2 regions of the Erythrobacter sp. BLCC-B19 genome follow, and region 1 is predicted to be linked to the other one. Evidence: predicted binding sites of a transcription regulator. Region 1 holds the regulator's gene; the other holds the start of a gene.
What was found. The regulator LexA, encoded in region 1, represses DNA repair genes until DNA is damaged. The targets are predictions, from matches to a motif close to GTTCCNCNCTTGTTCT.

Region 1 (7,219 bases):
ATCCTCGGGGTGCGCGCGCAGAACCGCGACACCGTGCTGGTGGTCGAAGGCGAGCGCGGCGCGGCGGTGGCGACGGCGGAATTCCGGCGCGTGCTGCAAATCCTCATCAACCTGATCGGCAACGCCATTGCCTACGCCCCGGCCGCAAGCACGGTGACGATCACCGCGCTTGCGGCCGGTGAGGGGCGGGTGGCTCTCACGGTCGCCGACGAGGGGCCGGGCATTACCCCCGAACAGGCCACCCGCATCTTCGACAAGGGCGAACGTCTCGGCCGTGACAGTGACGGTGGTCGTGACGGGGGATCAGGCCTTGGCCTCTATATCTCGCGCCGTCTAGCCGAGGCGATGGAAGGGAGCCTCACCGTCAGCGCGGCACCCGGCGGCGGGGCGTTGTTCCGGCTCGAACTTCCGGCGCATTGATCAGCGCCTGATCTTGCTGGCCCACCACAGCAAAAGCGCGCCAACCACTGTGGTCAGCGCGCCGTAAAGCACCCATTGCTGCTGCGCGAGCATGAAGCTGCTGGCGGGCCAGTTCAAAAGCCCTGCGCCCTGAAGCGCCCAGATGATGCCCATGACGACTAGGAAAACCCCTGCCGTCCTGAGCATCATCATGGGGTGTCAGTCTCTCAGCGCTTGTCGAGCGGGATGTAATCGCGCTCCGTCGGGCCGGTGTAGAGCTGGCGCGGACGCCCGATCTTCTGGCCGGGATCGCTGATCATCTCGTTCCACTGCGCCACCCAGCCCACGGTGCGGGCGAGGGCAAACAGCGCGGTGAACATCGTGGTCGGGAAACCGATCGCCGAAAGGATGATGCCCGAATAGAAGTCGACGTTGGGGAACAGCTTCTTCTCGATGAAGTAGGGATCGCTGAGCGCGATTTCCTCAAGCCGCAACGCGGTTTCGAACAGCGGATCGGTGACCTTCAGCGCATCGAACACTTCGCGCACGGTCTTCTGCATCACCGTCGCGCGCGGGTCGTAGTTCTTGTAGACCCGGTGACCGAAGCCCATCAGGCGGAACGGATCGTTCTTGTCCTTGGCGCGCTCGATATAGTGCGGGATTTTGTCGGGCGTGCCGATTTCCTTGAGCATATTGAGCGCCGCTTCATTCGCGCCGCCATGCGCCGGGCCCCACAGGCAGGCGATGCCGGCCGCGATGCACGCAAACGGGTTCGCGCCCGAAGAGCCCGCCAGACGCACGGTCGATGTCGAGGCGTTCTGTTCGTGATCGGCGTGGAGGATGAAGATCCGGTCCATCGCGCGCTCGACCGCCGGGATCACCTCATATTCCTCGGCCGGAACGCCGAAGGTCATGCGCAGGAAATTGCCGGTGTAGGACAGGCGGTTGTCCGGATACATGAAGGGCTGGCCGACCGAATACTTGTAGGCCATCGCCGCAATCGTCGGCATCTTGGCGATCAGCCGGTGCGAGGCGATCATGCGCTGGGTCGGATCGGCGATGTCGGTGCTGTCGTGATAGAACGCCGACAGCGCGCCGACCACGCCGCACATCACCGCCATCGGGTGCGCATCGCGGCGGAAGCCCCGATAGAAGGTCATCAGCTGCTCGTGCAGCATGGTGTGGCGAGTGATGGTGTAGGTGAACTTGTCGAGCTCGTCCTTGCTCGGCAGTTCGCCGTTGAGCAGCAGGTAGCTGACTTCCATAAAGCTGGAATGTTCGGCCAGCTGGCCGATCGGATAGCCGCGGTGCAGCAGCACGCCCTCGTCACCATCGATGTAGGTCAGCGCGCTTTCGCAGCTGGCGGTCGAGGTGAAGCCCGGGTCGAAGGTGAACGCCCCCGTCTGCGCGTAGAGCTTGCGGATGTCGATCACATCGGGGCCGGTGCTGCCTTCGAGCACCGGATATTCGAAGGTCTTGCCCCCGAGTTCGAGTTTCGCCGTCTTGTCTGCCAAGATCTATCTCCTGTCCAAAATCCCTGCCGCGCCCCGTGCGACCCGCAGCCTGCCCTAGGCGGCCTGCGCTTCGAGCCGGGCGAGCGCTTCGTCCCGGCCCAAAAGGACCAGCACGTCGAAAATACCGGGTGATGTGGTCGTCCCGGTTAGCGCCGCGCGCATCGGCTGCGCCAGCTTGCCAAGGCCCAATCCCTGCTCCTCGGCGAGCGCCTTCGTAGTGGCTTCGAGCGCCTCGCTTGTCCAGTCGTTTTGCGCTGCAAGTGCGTTGCAAATGACGCGCAGGATGGTGCGCGCGTCACCTTCGAGCAGGGCGGCGGCCTTTTCGGTCATAGCCAGGGGGCGTTTGGCAAAGAGAAATGCTGCGCCCTCAATGACTTCGATGAGGCTCTTGGCGCGGACTTTGAGAAACGGCATCGCCCGGGTCAGCAGCTCGACATCGGCATCCTCGCCCAGCCTTTCGGCAACCAGCGCGGCAAGGCGCGCGTCATCAGCCTCGCGCAGATAGTGACCGTTGAGATTCTCGAGCTTCTTGATGTCGAAGCGCGACGGGCTCTTGCCAACGCCGGAAAGGTCGAACAGCTCGACAGCCTCGGTGCGGGTGATTTCCTCGCGGTCGCCGTGCCCCCAGCCCAGACGCAGCAGATAATTGAACAGCGCCTCGGGCAGGATGCCGAATTCGTCGCGATAATTCTCGACCCCCAAGGCACCGTGGCGCTTGGACAGCTTGGCCCCGTCGCTGCCGTGGATCAGCGGGATGTGGGCATAGACCGGATCAGGCCAGTTGCCCTCGATCGCGTTCATCGCGCGGATGATCGGCAGCTGGCGGAAGGCGTTGTTGAGGTGATCGTCGCCGCGGATCACATGGGTCACCCCCATGTCGTGATCATCGACCACCACCGCGAGCATATAGGTCGGCGTCCCGTCAGCGCGCAGGATGATGTAATCGTCGATTTCCTCGTTCTTGACCGTTACCGGGCCTTGCACCTGGTCATGGATCGTCACTTCGCCTTCGTTCGGGGTCTTGAGCCGGATGACGAAGGGAGCACCTTCCGGCGCCTCGGCCGGATCGCGGTCACGCCAGCGGCCGTCATACCGCAGCGGCTGCTTGTTGGCGCGCTGATGCTCGCGCATGGCCTCAAGCTCTTCAGGCGTGGCAAAGCACTTGTAGGCGTGGCCGGCGGCCAGCAGGATCTGCGCGACTTCAGCGTGGCGCTCGGCCCGGTCGGACTGGAACACCGGCGGCGCATCATAATCAAGCCCTAGCCAGGCCAGCCCTTCGATGATCTTGTCGATCGCGTCCTGGGTGGAGCGCTTGCGATCGGTGTCCTCGATCCGCAGCAGCGTGCGGCCGCCGTGGTGGCGGGCGTAGAGCCAGTTGAACAGCGCGGTGCGCGCGCCGCCGATATGCAGATAGCCCGTGGGCGAGGGCGCGAAGCGGGTGACCACCTCACCAGTGGTGGCGGTGTCTGCGCTGCTGCTTTCGCTTGCCATAAGCTTCGAGTTCCTGTTCACTTTGAGCGGCTTGGCGCCAGCATCCGATGGGGCTGAGCCGGCCGGGGGACAAGCCGATGCGCGATGTGCCGATCATTCCTATGGGGGAGGATCCGGGCGGCCCGGATACTGCCGCGCAGCGACGTGCGCGCCCTTGGCAAACCGGGGACCACTTGTCCAGCGCTGCGGGCGCGATCCGGCAAGGGCTGGATGCTGGCGAGCGCTTTCTCGGCGCCGCCGGGTTCGACCGGGCACCATGGCTGGCGGTGCTGTTTGCTGGCGGGATCGTGTGCTGGTTCAGCTTGCCGCAGATGTGGCAATGGTGCGCTGCGCTGGCGGGCAGTGCGGGCACCGCGCTTGCTGCTCTGGTGCTCTGGCCGCCGGGAGGTGCAGCCGATGAGACGCGGGCCAATCTGCGCCTTGCTGTTTTTGCCTGCGGCCTGGTGTTCGCCTTGGGGATTGCGGTCGTCTGGGCGCGCTCGGCGATTGTCGGCGCGCCGCCGGTCGCTGCGCCCCTCGTGCAGATCATCGACGGGCGCGTGCTTGAACGCGAGGATCAACCCGCCGAGGGGCGACTGCGCCTGACGCTGGCAGTGCGCGGGATCGGCGATGGGCCCGAGGCCGCGATCGCGCGCAAGGTGCGGGTCAATGTCCCGCTTGCCACCTTTGGTGAGAACGGGCTTCCGGCCGGACTGGCCGAGGGCGCGGTGGTGCGGCTGCGTGCACGGCTGATGCCGCCGGCGCCGCCGATGCTGCCCGGCAGCTACGATTTTGCCCGCGCGGCATGGTTCAAGGGGCTTGCGGCGACCGGAACAATGATCGGCCCACTCACCTTGCTCCATCCCGCGCCCGAGAGCGGCGGTCTGGCGAGCCTCCAGCGCGCGCTGGCCGCCCATGTTCGCGCACAGGTGCCTGGCTCGCCCGGAGCGATTGCGGCGGCCTTTGCGAGCGGCGACAGGGGCGGGATTGCGCCTGCGGATGAAGTGGCGATGCGCGATTCCGGCCTGACGCACTTGCTCTCGATCAGCGGTCTTCACGTCAGCGCGGTGATCGCGGCGGCATATGTGCTGGCCTTGCGGCTGCTGGCGCTGTGGCCGGGGTTGGCCTTGCGGGTGCGGCTGCCGGTGGCGGCGGCGGGCGCCGGGGCGCTCGCGGGGATCGGTTACACGCTTCTCACCGGGGCCGAGGTGCCGACGGTGCGCAGCTGCGTTGCGGCCTTGCTGGTGCTGGGCGCGCTGGTCGCCGGGCGTGAGGCGCTGTCCTTGCGGATGGTCGCTGTCGCCGCTGGTTTTGTGCTGCTGCTATGGCCCGAGAGTGCGATCGGGCCCAGCTTCCAGATGAGCTTTGCCGCGGTGCTGGCCATCGTCGCGCTCTCGAACAGCGCCCCGGTGCGCGCCTTTCTGGCCCCGCGCGAGGAGCCGTGGTGGGCCAGCATCGGCCGGCGGGTCGTGATGCTGTTCGTCACCGGCGTTGTCATCGAACTGGCGCTGATGCCGATCGTGCTGTTCCATTTCCACCGCGCTGGCATTTACGGTGCCTTTGCCAATGTGATCGCGATTCCCTTGGTGACATTTGTCTCCATGCCATTGATTGCGCTGGGTTTGCTGCTTGATGCGGTGGGGTTGGGCTGGCCTGTGTGGTGGCTGGTGGAACGCTCGCTCGCGCTCTTGCTCGGGATCGCGCACCTGACGGCGGGGCAGGCTGGCGCGGTCACATTGATGCCGCAGATCAGCGGGGTGACGGTGGCGCTGTTCGCAGCCGGTGGCCTGTGGCTTGCGCTGTGGCGCGGGCGGGTGCGGCTTGCAGGGTTACTGCCCGTCGGTCTGGCGAGCCTGCTCGTCTGGGCGACCCCGATCCCCGATCTGCTGGTGGCGGGCGACGGGCAGCAGGCGGGGATCACGCTTGCCGGGCCTGATGGAGAGACCCGCCTTCTGGCGCTGCGCGACAGCCGCTCGGCCTATACCCGCGACAATCTGATGGAACTGGCAGGCGTTGCCGCGGAGCCTGTACCGCTGGCCGAATGGCCCGGAGCGCGTTGCTCCTCGGCCTTCTGTGCCATCACGCTGCGGCGTGGCGGGCGGGACTGGTCCTTGCTGCTCGGACGGGGGCGGGCGCAGGTGGAGGAGCGCGCTCTGGCGGCGGCCTGCGCCGAGGCAGACATCGTTGTTTCGGAACGCTTTCTGCCTCGATCCTGCCGCCCGCGCTGGTTCAAGGCCGACCGGCGGATGCTCGAACGATCAGGCGGGCTTGCGGTTGATCTGGAAGCGCAAAGCATCACCACGGTTGCCGCGAGCCAGGGAGAGCATGGCTGGTGGCAGCCACCGGCAACACGCGCCCTGCCGCCAGAGCGGAGTATCCGGAAAGCTGCGATGATGCGGCAAAACCCTGCGACACCGTGACAAAAACCTGCGATGCGCCGACAGGAGCAGGGCAGGCGGGCACAAACGATGCGGTGCAGGGGCCGCCGCCACAATCCAACACGTCAGCCAGACCGATCAGGCCGGAAGCGCAGGGCTCGCGCCCTGCCTTCCGGCCCGCCTGTCGTCAGTGGTAGCGCCGCAGCAATCCGGCCAGCTTGCCCTGCACCTCGACTTCGCCGGGGGCATAGAACTGCGGATCATAGGCCGCATTGGCCGGATCGAGCCGCACCTTGCCGCCTTCGCGCCGCAGGTACTTGAGCGTCGCTTCCTCGCCGCGCACCAGTGCCACCACGATCTCGCCGTCGCGCGCGGTGTTGGTCCGCCGCACCAGGGCGAAATCGCCGTCGAAAATCCCGGCCTCGACCATCGAATCGCCCGAGACTTCGAGCGCGTAATGTTCACCCGGGCCAAGCAGCGCAGCAGGCACCGGCAGGGTCGACTGGCCTTCCAGCGCCTCAATCGGGGCACCCGCCGCGATCCGGCCGTGGAGCGGCAGTTCGATCACGTCATTGGCCGCTTCAGGCGCGCGCGCTGCCGGAGCAGGCATCGCCACGACATTGTCCCCCGCAGGCGCAGGCCGCGACGGGGTGGTATCGCCCGGTTCACGGATCACTTCGAGCGCGCGCGCCCGGTTGGGCAGGCGGCGCAGGAAGCCGCGTTCTTCCAGCGCGGAGATCAGCCGGTGCACGCCCGACTTGCTCTTCAGATCGAGCGCTTCCTTCATTTCCTCGAAACTCGGCGAGATCCCGGTTTCTTCCAGCCGCTGCTGGATGAAGACGATCAGCTCGCGCTGTTTTGCGGTCAGCATTGGTCAAACTCCTGTGGTCGCACCCACAACGCCCCCATGCTGGAGGCGCCGTGCCAATCCCTTGCGTGCGCCAAGAGGCACCCCGAAACAGGTGCGTTGATTGCACTTGTCGTCCGCCATTAAGGTGAACGAACAAGGAACAATTAGGAAACTAAATTACCCGAGTCAAGCGCGCCCGACGGCAAAACCGCGCAAATCAGCCATTTCGGAGCTGGAACACCGGAACGGGCGAGCCGGCGGCCAGCATCGGGGCGTGGGCGGGACGGTCGATCAGCGCGTCAGCAGCAGCCAGCGCCGACAGCGCCGAGGAATCCTGCGATCCGGCAAGGCGCACGCTCTCGCCTCTGATGAGGGCCCGCAGGAATTCGCGCCTTGGGCCGACCGCGGGGAGATCCTCGGCTGCCGCCATGATCACGGCGCGCGGCAAGGGCGCGGGATCGCCCATGCTGGCGCGCACCAGCGGAAGCGCGAAAAGGAACGCGGTGACAAAGCTCGATACCGGATTGCCCGGCAGCCCAAGGATGACTTGCGAGCCCTTGGCACTCTGGCGTGTGGCCACCAGCAGCGGCTTGCCCGGTTTGATCGCG
Region 2 (7,219 bases), 370 kb from region 1:
TGTCCTTCTTGAGCGGTGTCATCAGGTCGAGCACGCTGCCGTCGGCGAGCACCGCCTCCAGCCCAAGCACCTGCGCGCGCATGGTGCCGTGGCGCAAGACCTGCGTGCCGCCCGCGTTGGTCGAAATCAGACCGCCAATCGTGGCTGACCCCTTGCCGCCGAGCGTGAGCGGGAAGCGCATCTGCGCCGCCTCGGCCGCCTCGTGCAGCGTCTGGAGTACCACGCCAGCCTCGCACACGACCTGACCGGCCGCCGCATCGAGCGAACGTATCGCGGCCATCCGACGGAGCGAGAGGATGATGGCCGACCCGCTCGCATCGGGAGTCGCGCCGCCCGCCATCCCGCTATTGCCGCCTTGCGGCACGATCGGCACGCCATGCTCGCCGCACAGCTTCACCAGCGCCGCGACCTCGGCGGTTGATGATGGCGAGGCGAGCGCCAGCGCGCGGCCGGTGTAACGCCCGCGCCAGTCGGTCAGCCAGGCATCCATTCGTTCCGGATCGCTGGTCAGCCCGCGCGGGCCGAGCAGGGCAGCGGCGGCGGCGAGGAAGGCTTCAGCCTTGGCTGGCGCGGTGGGGGGTGGGGCAGGATGATTCATTGTTGCCTTCATGCCACAGTCGGAAATGAATATGCCACTGCTTTTGCATCCCCGCAGGTTGGAATTAAGGCAGGGTTCAATTGGCGGTGCTAGGGGTGCGGCATTGTGCAGCGTCCGCTGACGCACCCCACGCCTTGCACCTGCCCGCCTTTAGGAGACCCCACTCCGCCCATGGAAAGCCTGATTGCCCTTGCAGCGCCCTTTGCGCTGATGCTGCCGATGGTGGCAGAGGGGCTCGGCTTGGCGGAGGAAGGCGCGCCGCCGGCAATTGCCGCGCCGCAGTGTCAAGCCGAACCGCCGATCACGGACACGGCGCCGCCCCCGCCTTCGCCCCTGAGTTTCCTGCGCCAGTCATCGACGGCCCGGCAGGTGCGGATCGAGCAGCGTGTGGTGGTGCGCATCGCGCCCGCAGCACCCGGCACGCGGCCCAATATGCTGGTTGATCTGCCGCGCCGCGAGGTGGCCCCCCGGTTCGAGGAACGCGGCAAGGAAAAATGCGTGCCCCTCGATCAGATCGCCGGCGTGCAGACGGGCAGCGGCAACCGGCTGGTGCTGTTCCTGCGGGATCGCCGGATGATTTCGGTCAACCTTGAAAAGTCGTGCCGCGCCCGTGACTTCTACTCGGGTTTCTATGTCGAGCGGAACAAGGACGGGCGGCTGTGCGTGGAGCGCGACAAGCTGCAATCGCGCAGCGGTGCGCGCTGCGAGGTCGAAACCATGCGCCAGCTGGTCGAAGTGCGCAGCTGATCGCCTGCGAGACCCGCGCGATTCCTTGACTTTTGCGTTGGTTTGAGTGAAAGGCGCGGCGGCCCGGCACCGCGCCGCACAGGCGCAATCCCTGCAAGCGGTAAGGGCCGGCAATCCCGGCAGCATTTCTGCCCGCTATTCTCGGACACCACACCAAGCATGACTTTCGCCGATCTCGGCCTTTCGCCCGAATTGCTCAAAGCCGTCGAAGACGCGGGCTACACCACGCCGACTGCGATTCAGGCGCAGGCCATCCCGACCGTGCTGATGATGAAGGATCTCATCGGCATCGCCCAGACCGGCACCGGCAAGACGGCAAGCTTCGTGCTCCCGATGATCGACGTGATGGCCGCAGGCCGGCGCCGCGCGCTGATGCCGCGCTCGCTGATCCTCGAGCCCACCCGAGAACTCGCCGCTCAGGTCGCCGAGAATTTCGAGAAATACGGCAAGAACCACGATCTCAAGATGGCGCTGCTGATCGGCGGCGTGCAGATGGGCGACCAGCTCAAAGCCTTGAGCGACGGTGTCGACGTGCTGATCGCCACGCCCGGCCGCCTGATGGACCTGTTCGAGCGCGGCAAGATCATGCTCAACGGCTGCGAATTGCTGGTGATCGACGAGGCCGACCGGATGCTCGACATGGGGTTCATCCCCGATATCGAATTCATCTGTTCGAAGCTCCCCGAGAGCCGCCAGACCATGCTGTTCTCGGCCACCATGCCCGCGCCGATCGAGAAGCTGGCCAAGAAGTTCTTGAACAATCCCAAGCGCATCGAAACGGCGCGCGCAGCGACCACCAACAAGGACATCACCGCCTTCAAGGTGCCGGTCAAGACGCGCAGCAAGCGCGAGACGCTGCGCTGGTTCCTCGAAAACGACCTCGTCGAAAACGCGATCATCTTCGCCAACAAGAAGACGACCGTGCGCGAACTGAACCAGAGCCTCAATCGCCACGGCTTCCGGTCGAGCGAGATCCACGGGGACATGGACCAGTCGAGCCGGATCAAGGAGCTTGACCGGTTCAAGAGCGGCGAGGTCAACATTCTGGTCGCCTCAGACGTTGCCGCGCGCGGCCTCGATATCAAGGGCGTCTCCCACGTCTTCAACTTCGATACGCCCTGGCACCCGGACGATTACGTCCACCGCATCGGCCGCACGGGCCGCGCAGGCGCCAAGGGGCGGGCCTTCACTTTCGTGTCGGAAGGCGATGACGAGGCGATCGCCAATGTCGAGAAGCTGACCGGCGCGCCGATCAAGGTATTCGGCAAGGAAGACGTACGCGTCGACCTGTCGGAAATGCTCGCCAAGGCTGAAGCCGCCAAGGCCGAAACCCCGCGCGAAGAGGAGCGGGAAGAGCGTCCCGAACGCAAGCCGCGCCGCGCCCGTGACGAACGCCGCGAAGAACGCGCCCCCCGCGAAGAGCGCGCGCCGCGCGAGGAACGCGCGCGCCGCGAAAAGTCAGCCCCGCGCCCTGACCGCGTCGCCGCCAGCAATGATCGCAAGCCGCGTCGCTATCACGAGGACGACGAACCCGTCCCCGCCGGCGAATGGAACGGCCCGCGTCCGAGCTTTCTGGATGTGGGGTTCGGGTAACTACCCGACCACTGTCACGAAGCTGTCGAGCACGCGCTTTTCGCCCGCGTCCTCGAACAGAATAGTGAGCTTGTTGCCCTCCTGATCGATCACGCAGCCGGTGCCGAACTTGCTGTGGCTGACCATCGCGCCGATGGCGATGTCCGAGCGCGCCGGGGCGGCGAAGCTGGCGGCTGACCGGGTGTTCTCCCGCACTCGGGCAGGCTTGGTCTCATAGCCCGATGAAAGCGCCCGCTGCCAGCCGGGGCCACGCATCTGGGCCTTGTCGGGATAATCGCGCGCGACATGGGCAAAGGGGTCTTCCTGCTCGCTCCAGTTCGCTCGCCACAGCGACGCGCCGCCCGAAAGGGTGCTTTCCTGCTCGATGTGCTCGGCGGGCAAGTCCTCGATGAAGCGTGAAGGGATCGAGCTGACCCACTGGCCATAGATCCGCCGGTTGGCGGCGTGAAGGATGGTGCAATGCCGCCGCGCGCGGGTGATCGCGACATAGGCGAGGCGGCGTTCCTCCTCGAGTGAGGCAAGCCCCCCTTCGTCGATCGCGCGCTGCGAGGGGAACACGCCTTCCTCCCAGCCGACGCAGAACACATTGTCGAATTCCAGCCCCTTGGCGGCGTGGATCGTCATGATCGTCACCACCTCCTCGCTGTCCGACCGGTCATTGTCCATGACCAGGCTGACATGTTCGAGGAAGTCGCCGAGGGTCTGGTATTCCTCCATCGCGCGGGCGAGTTCGGAGAGGTTTTCCGCTCGGCCCGCGCTCTCGGGCGACCGGTCGGCGGCGAGCATGGCGTTGTAGCCCGATTCCTCCAGCACCAGCCGCAGCAAGTCGGCAGGTGAGAGCGTCTCGGCCGCCTCGCGCCAGCCGAGAAACTGGCGGAGCAGCCCGCCGATGGTGATCGCGGCGCGCTTGGGCAGTTCGTCGCTGTCGGCCAATTGCAGAGCGGCGGCCGCCAGCGGCAGGCCCGTGCGGCGGGCGTGGCTGTGCATCGCTTCGAGCGCCTTGGCGCCAAGCCCGCGCTTGGGCTGGTTGTGGATGCGTTCGAACGCGAGATCGTCCTGCGGCTGCGCAATCAGGCGCAGATAGGCCAGCGCATCGCGGATCTCGGCGCGTTCATAGAAACGGAAACCGCCGATGATGCGGTAGTTGATGCCGATCTGGATGAAGCGGTCTTCGAACTCACGGGTCTGGTACTGCGCGCGCACGAGGATCGCGACCTGGTTCAGCGCGGCGCCTTCACGCTCCAGCCGCTCGATCGCCTCGCCCACCCGGCGCGCTTCCTCGGGCGCGTCCCACACGCCGATCACCTTGACCTTCTCGCCGCCGTTCACTTCGGTCCACAAGGTCTTGTCGTGGCGCTGGCTGTTGGCCCGGATCAGCCCCGATGCCGCGCCAAGAATATGCGGGGTCGAGCGGTAGTTCTGTTCCAGCCGGATCACCTCGGCGCCGGGAAAATCTTTTTCGAACCGCAAGATATTGGCGACCTCGGCCCCACGCCAGGAATAGATCGACTGGTCATCATCGCCCACCACGCAGATGTTCTTGTGCCCCTGCGCCAGCAGCCGCAGCCACAGGTACTGCACCGCGTTGGTGTCCTGATATTCGTCCACCATGATGTAGCGGAAGCGGCGCTGGTAATCGCTGAGGATGTCCGCATGGCCGCGCAGGATGTTCAGCATGTGCAGCATGAGGTCGCCGAAGTCGCAGGCATTCAGCTGCTTGAGCCGTTCCTGATAGCGGGCATAAAGTGCCGTGCCCTGACCATTGGCATAGGCCTCGTTCTCAACCGCATCGAGATCAGCCGGATTGAGTCCGCGATTCTTCCAGCGGTCGATCAGGCCGGCCAGCTGCCGCGCGGGCCAGCGCTTCTCGTCAAGCTCAGCCTCGGCGATCAGCGCCTTCAGCACCCGCAGCTGATCGTCGGTGTCGATGATGGTGAAGTTGTGTTGCAAGCCGACGAGTTCGGCATGGCGGCGCAGCATCTTGGCGCAGATCGAGTGGAAGGTGCCGAGCCAGGGCAGGCCTTCTGCTGCCGGGCCGAGATGATGCGCTACACGCTCGCGCATTTCGCGCGCGGCCTTGTTGGTGAAGGTGACGCACAGGATCTGCGAGGGATAGGCGCGGCCCGTTGCGACCAGATGGGCGAGGCGGGCGGTCAAGGCGGCGGTCTTGCCCGTCCCTGCGCCTGCCAGCATCAGCACCGGCCCTTCGGTGGCGAGCACAGCCGCGCGCTGCGGCGCGTTGAGCCGTGCAGCATAGGCAGGCACGGGATCGCGCTGCGGGGCAGGGGAAGGGAGATTCTGGCTCATGTGTGATGTGAACAGGTAGGGAACAATTCCAGCAGGGGCAAGCGGCCTCGCACCCATGTCACCTCAAACCGCGGACGCGCCTCAATCAATCCGCCGCTTTTCAGCCACATTTCCCGACCGATTGTTGCCTCGGCGGGGTTGTCCGACCTGCGCAGGGATTGCCTCATCCGGCCCGCCTCCCGATAGTTGGGGTGTCCGGTCAGCAGGGGACTGTGCGGCTGGACATGCCTTTGTGTTCGTCATGCTTGGGTCAATCAATGATGGAGATACCCATGCACAAGTCTCTGAATACTCTCGGCCTCGCTGGTGTGGCCATGGCTCTGGCGCTGACCCCGGCGATGGCTGGTGCGCAGGAACAGCCCGCGCAGGAGACCCCCGTGGATGCTGCCACCGAGGCCGCTCCGCAGGCTGCCGAAGCAACGGCGGCTGCGACCCCGGCTCCGGCGCCGACGGCTGAGCAGACCGCGCAGGTCGAGACCTGGCCGGCTGACAAGCAGGCAGCCTACAAGGCATGGCCGGCTGACACCCAGGCCTATTTCTGGTCGCTCGACACCGAACGTCAGGACATCTTCTGGCGCCTGAAGGACGCCGACAAGGTCACCCTCAGCAAGATGGCCGAGCCGCAGCGCGAATCCACCTGGAAGCTGATGGAAGACAAGGTCAAGGCGATGCAGAGCTAAGCGCCAGCGCGCCTCAGGCTTCCCCAGCAGGGGGACCCGGGCCGGCATCGGCGGCAGCGAGCCTCAACAGGCTGAGCTTCCCCTTGCCGACCCGGCGTTCTGCTTCCAGCGTCAGGCCTTTGACGGCGACATCCTCGTTGAACGCCGTCTCCAGCGCGATCCACGTCTCAGGGCCGATCCACCCGAGCCGCAACATCCGGTCGAGCGCCACGTCGCCCGCACCGGACTTGTACGGCGGGTCGGCAAGGATCAGGTCGAGCGGCCGGGTAGCGGCGCGCAATTGCATCACCGATCCGGCCTCGACCCGCGTCTTCGCTTGCGCGCCGAGCACCGCGATATTGGCGCGGATCACATCGACCGCTGCCCGGTCCTGCTCAACAAACAGGCAATGCGCTGCGCCGCGCGACAGAGCCTCCAGCCCGAGCGCGCCAGAACCTGCAAACAGGTCGGCCACCTGCAAGCCCTCGAAATCGCCGAGCCGGCTGGTAAGCATCGCAAACAGCGTTTCGCGCGCGCGGTCTGCCGTTGGCCGCGTTCCTTCCCCCTTGGGCGCGGCAAGCTTTCGCCCGCGCCATTCGCCCGCGATGATCCTCACTTGCCTGGTCCCTTCGCCAGGTCGGCGAGGAATCGGTCGACCGGCTTGCCCTTCAGTTCCACCGCCTGCCCGCGCGGCAGGTCGCCCAGATTGAAGGGGCCATAGCCGACCCGGATCAGGCGGTTGACCTGAAGCCCGAGATATTCGAGCACCCGGCGCACTTCCCGGTTCTTGCCTTCGGTGATCGTCATCTCGATCCACAGGTTACGCCCCGAGGATCGCTCAAGATTCGCGTCAATCGAGCCATAGCGCACGCCGTCAATCTCGACCCCTTCGATCAGGTCTTCCAGCTGCTCCTGCGACACCGCGCCAAAGGCGCGAGCGCGATAGGTGCGGGGGATGCCGCTGGCGGGCAGTTCCAGCTTGCGCTTCACCGCGCCATCATTGGTCAGCAGCAGCAGGCCTTCGGTGTTGAGGTCAAGCCGTCCCACCGGCATCACCCGGCCCGCGCCCTTTGGCAGGGCGTTGCGCAGCGCGGTGTAGATCGTCGGTCGGCCGGCCGGATCGCGCTCGGCGGTGATGAGGCCGGTGGGCTTGTGGAAGGCGAACAGGCGCGTCGGTTCGGCCGCGGTCACCGGCTTGCCGTCGACCGTCACGCCCCTCAGGCTGGGCAGGATCGTCGCCGGAGTCTCCAGCACCTTGCCATCAATCGCCACGCGCCCTTCGGCAATCATCCGCTCGACCTCGCGGCGGCTGGCG

Region 2: a site for LexA is predicted at 5,254-5,269, ahead of PS060_RS12495 (ATP-dependent helicase). Genes of this name have one in related genera too.

What each region holds. Positions count from the first base shown of each region.
Region 1 covers NZ_CP117516.1:3,046,797-3,054,015, reverse strand. The annotation lists gene PS060_RS14370 (sensor histidine kinase) at 1-420, shown strand, start outside; gene PS060_RS14365 (hypothetical protein) at 421-612, opposite strand; gene PS060_RS14360 (citrate synthase) at 627-1,913, opposite strand; gene gltX (glutamate--tRNA ligase) at 1,968-3,404, opposite strand; gene PS060_RS14350 (ComEC/Rec2 family competence protein) at 3,578-5,803, shown strand; gene lexA (transcriptional repressor LexA) at 5,949-6,632, opposite strand; gene PS060_RS14340 (molybdopterin molybdotransferase MoeA) at 6,829-7,219, opposite strand, start outside.
Region 2 covers NZ_CP117516.1:2,677,956-2,685,174, forward strand. The annotation lists gene PS060_RS12480 (FAD-binding oxidoreductase) at 1-598, opposite strand, end outside; gene PS060_RS12485 (hypothetical protein) at 770-1,345, shown strand; gene PS060_RS12490 (DEAD/DEAH box helicase) at 1,505-2,938, shown strand; gene PS060_RS12495 (ATP-dependent helicase) at 2,939-5,245, opposite strand; gene PS060_RS12500 (hypothetical protein) at 5,518-5,925, shown strand; gene rsmD (16S rRNA (guanine(966)-N(2))-methyltransferase RsmD) at 5,939-6,520, opposite strand; gene PS060_RS12510 (pseudouridine synthase) at 6,517-7,219, opposite strand, start outside.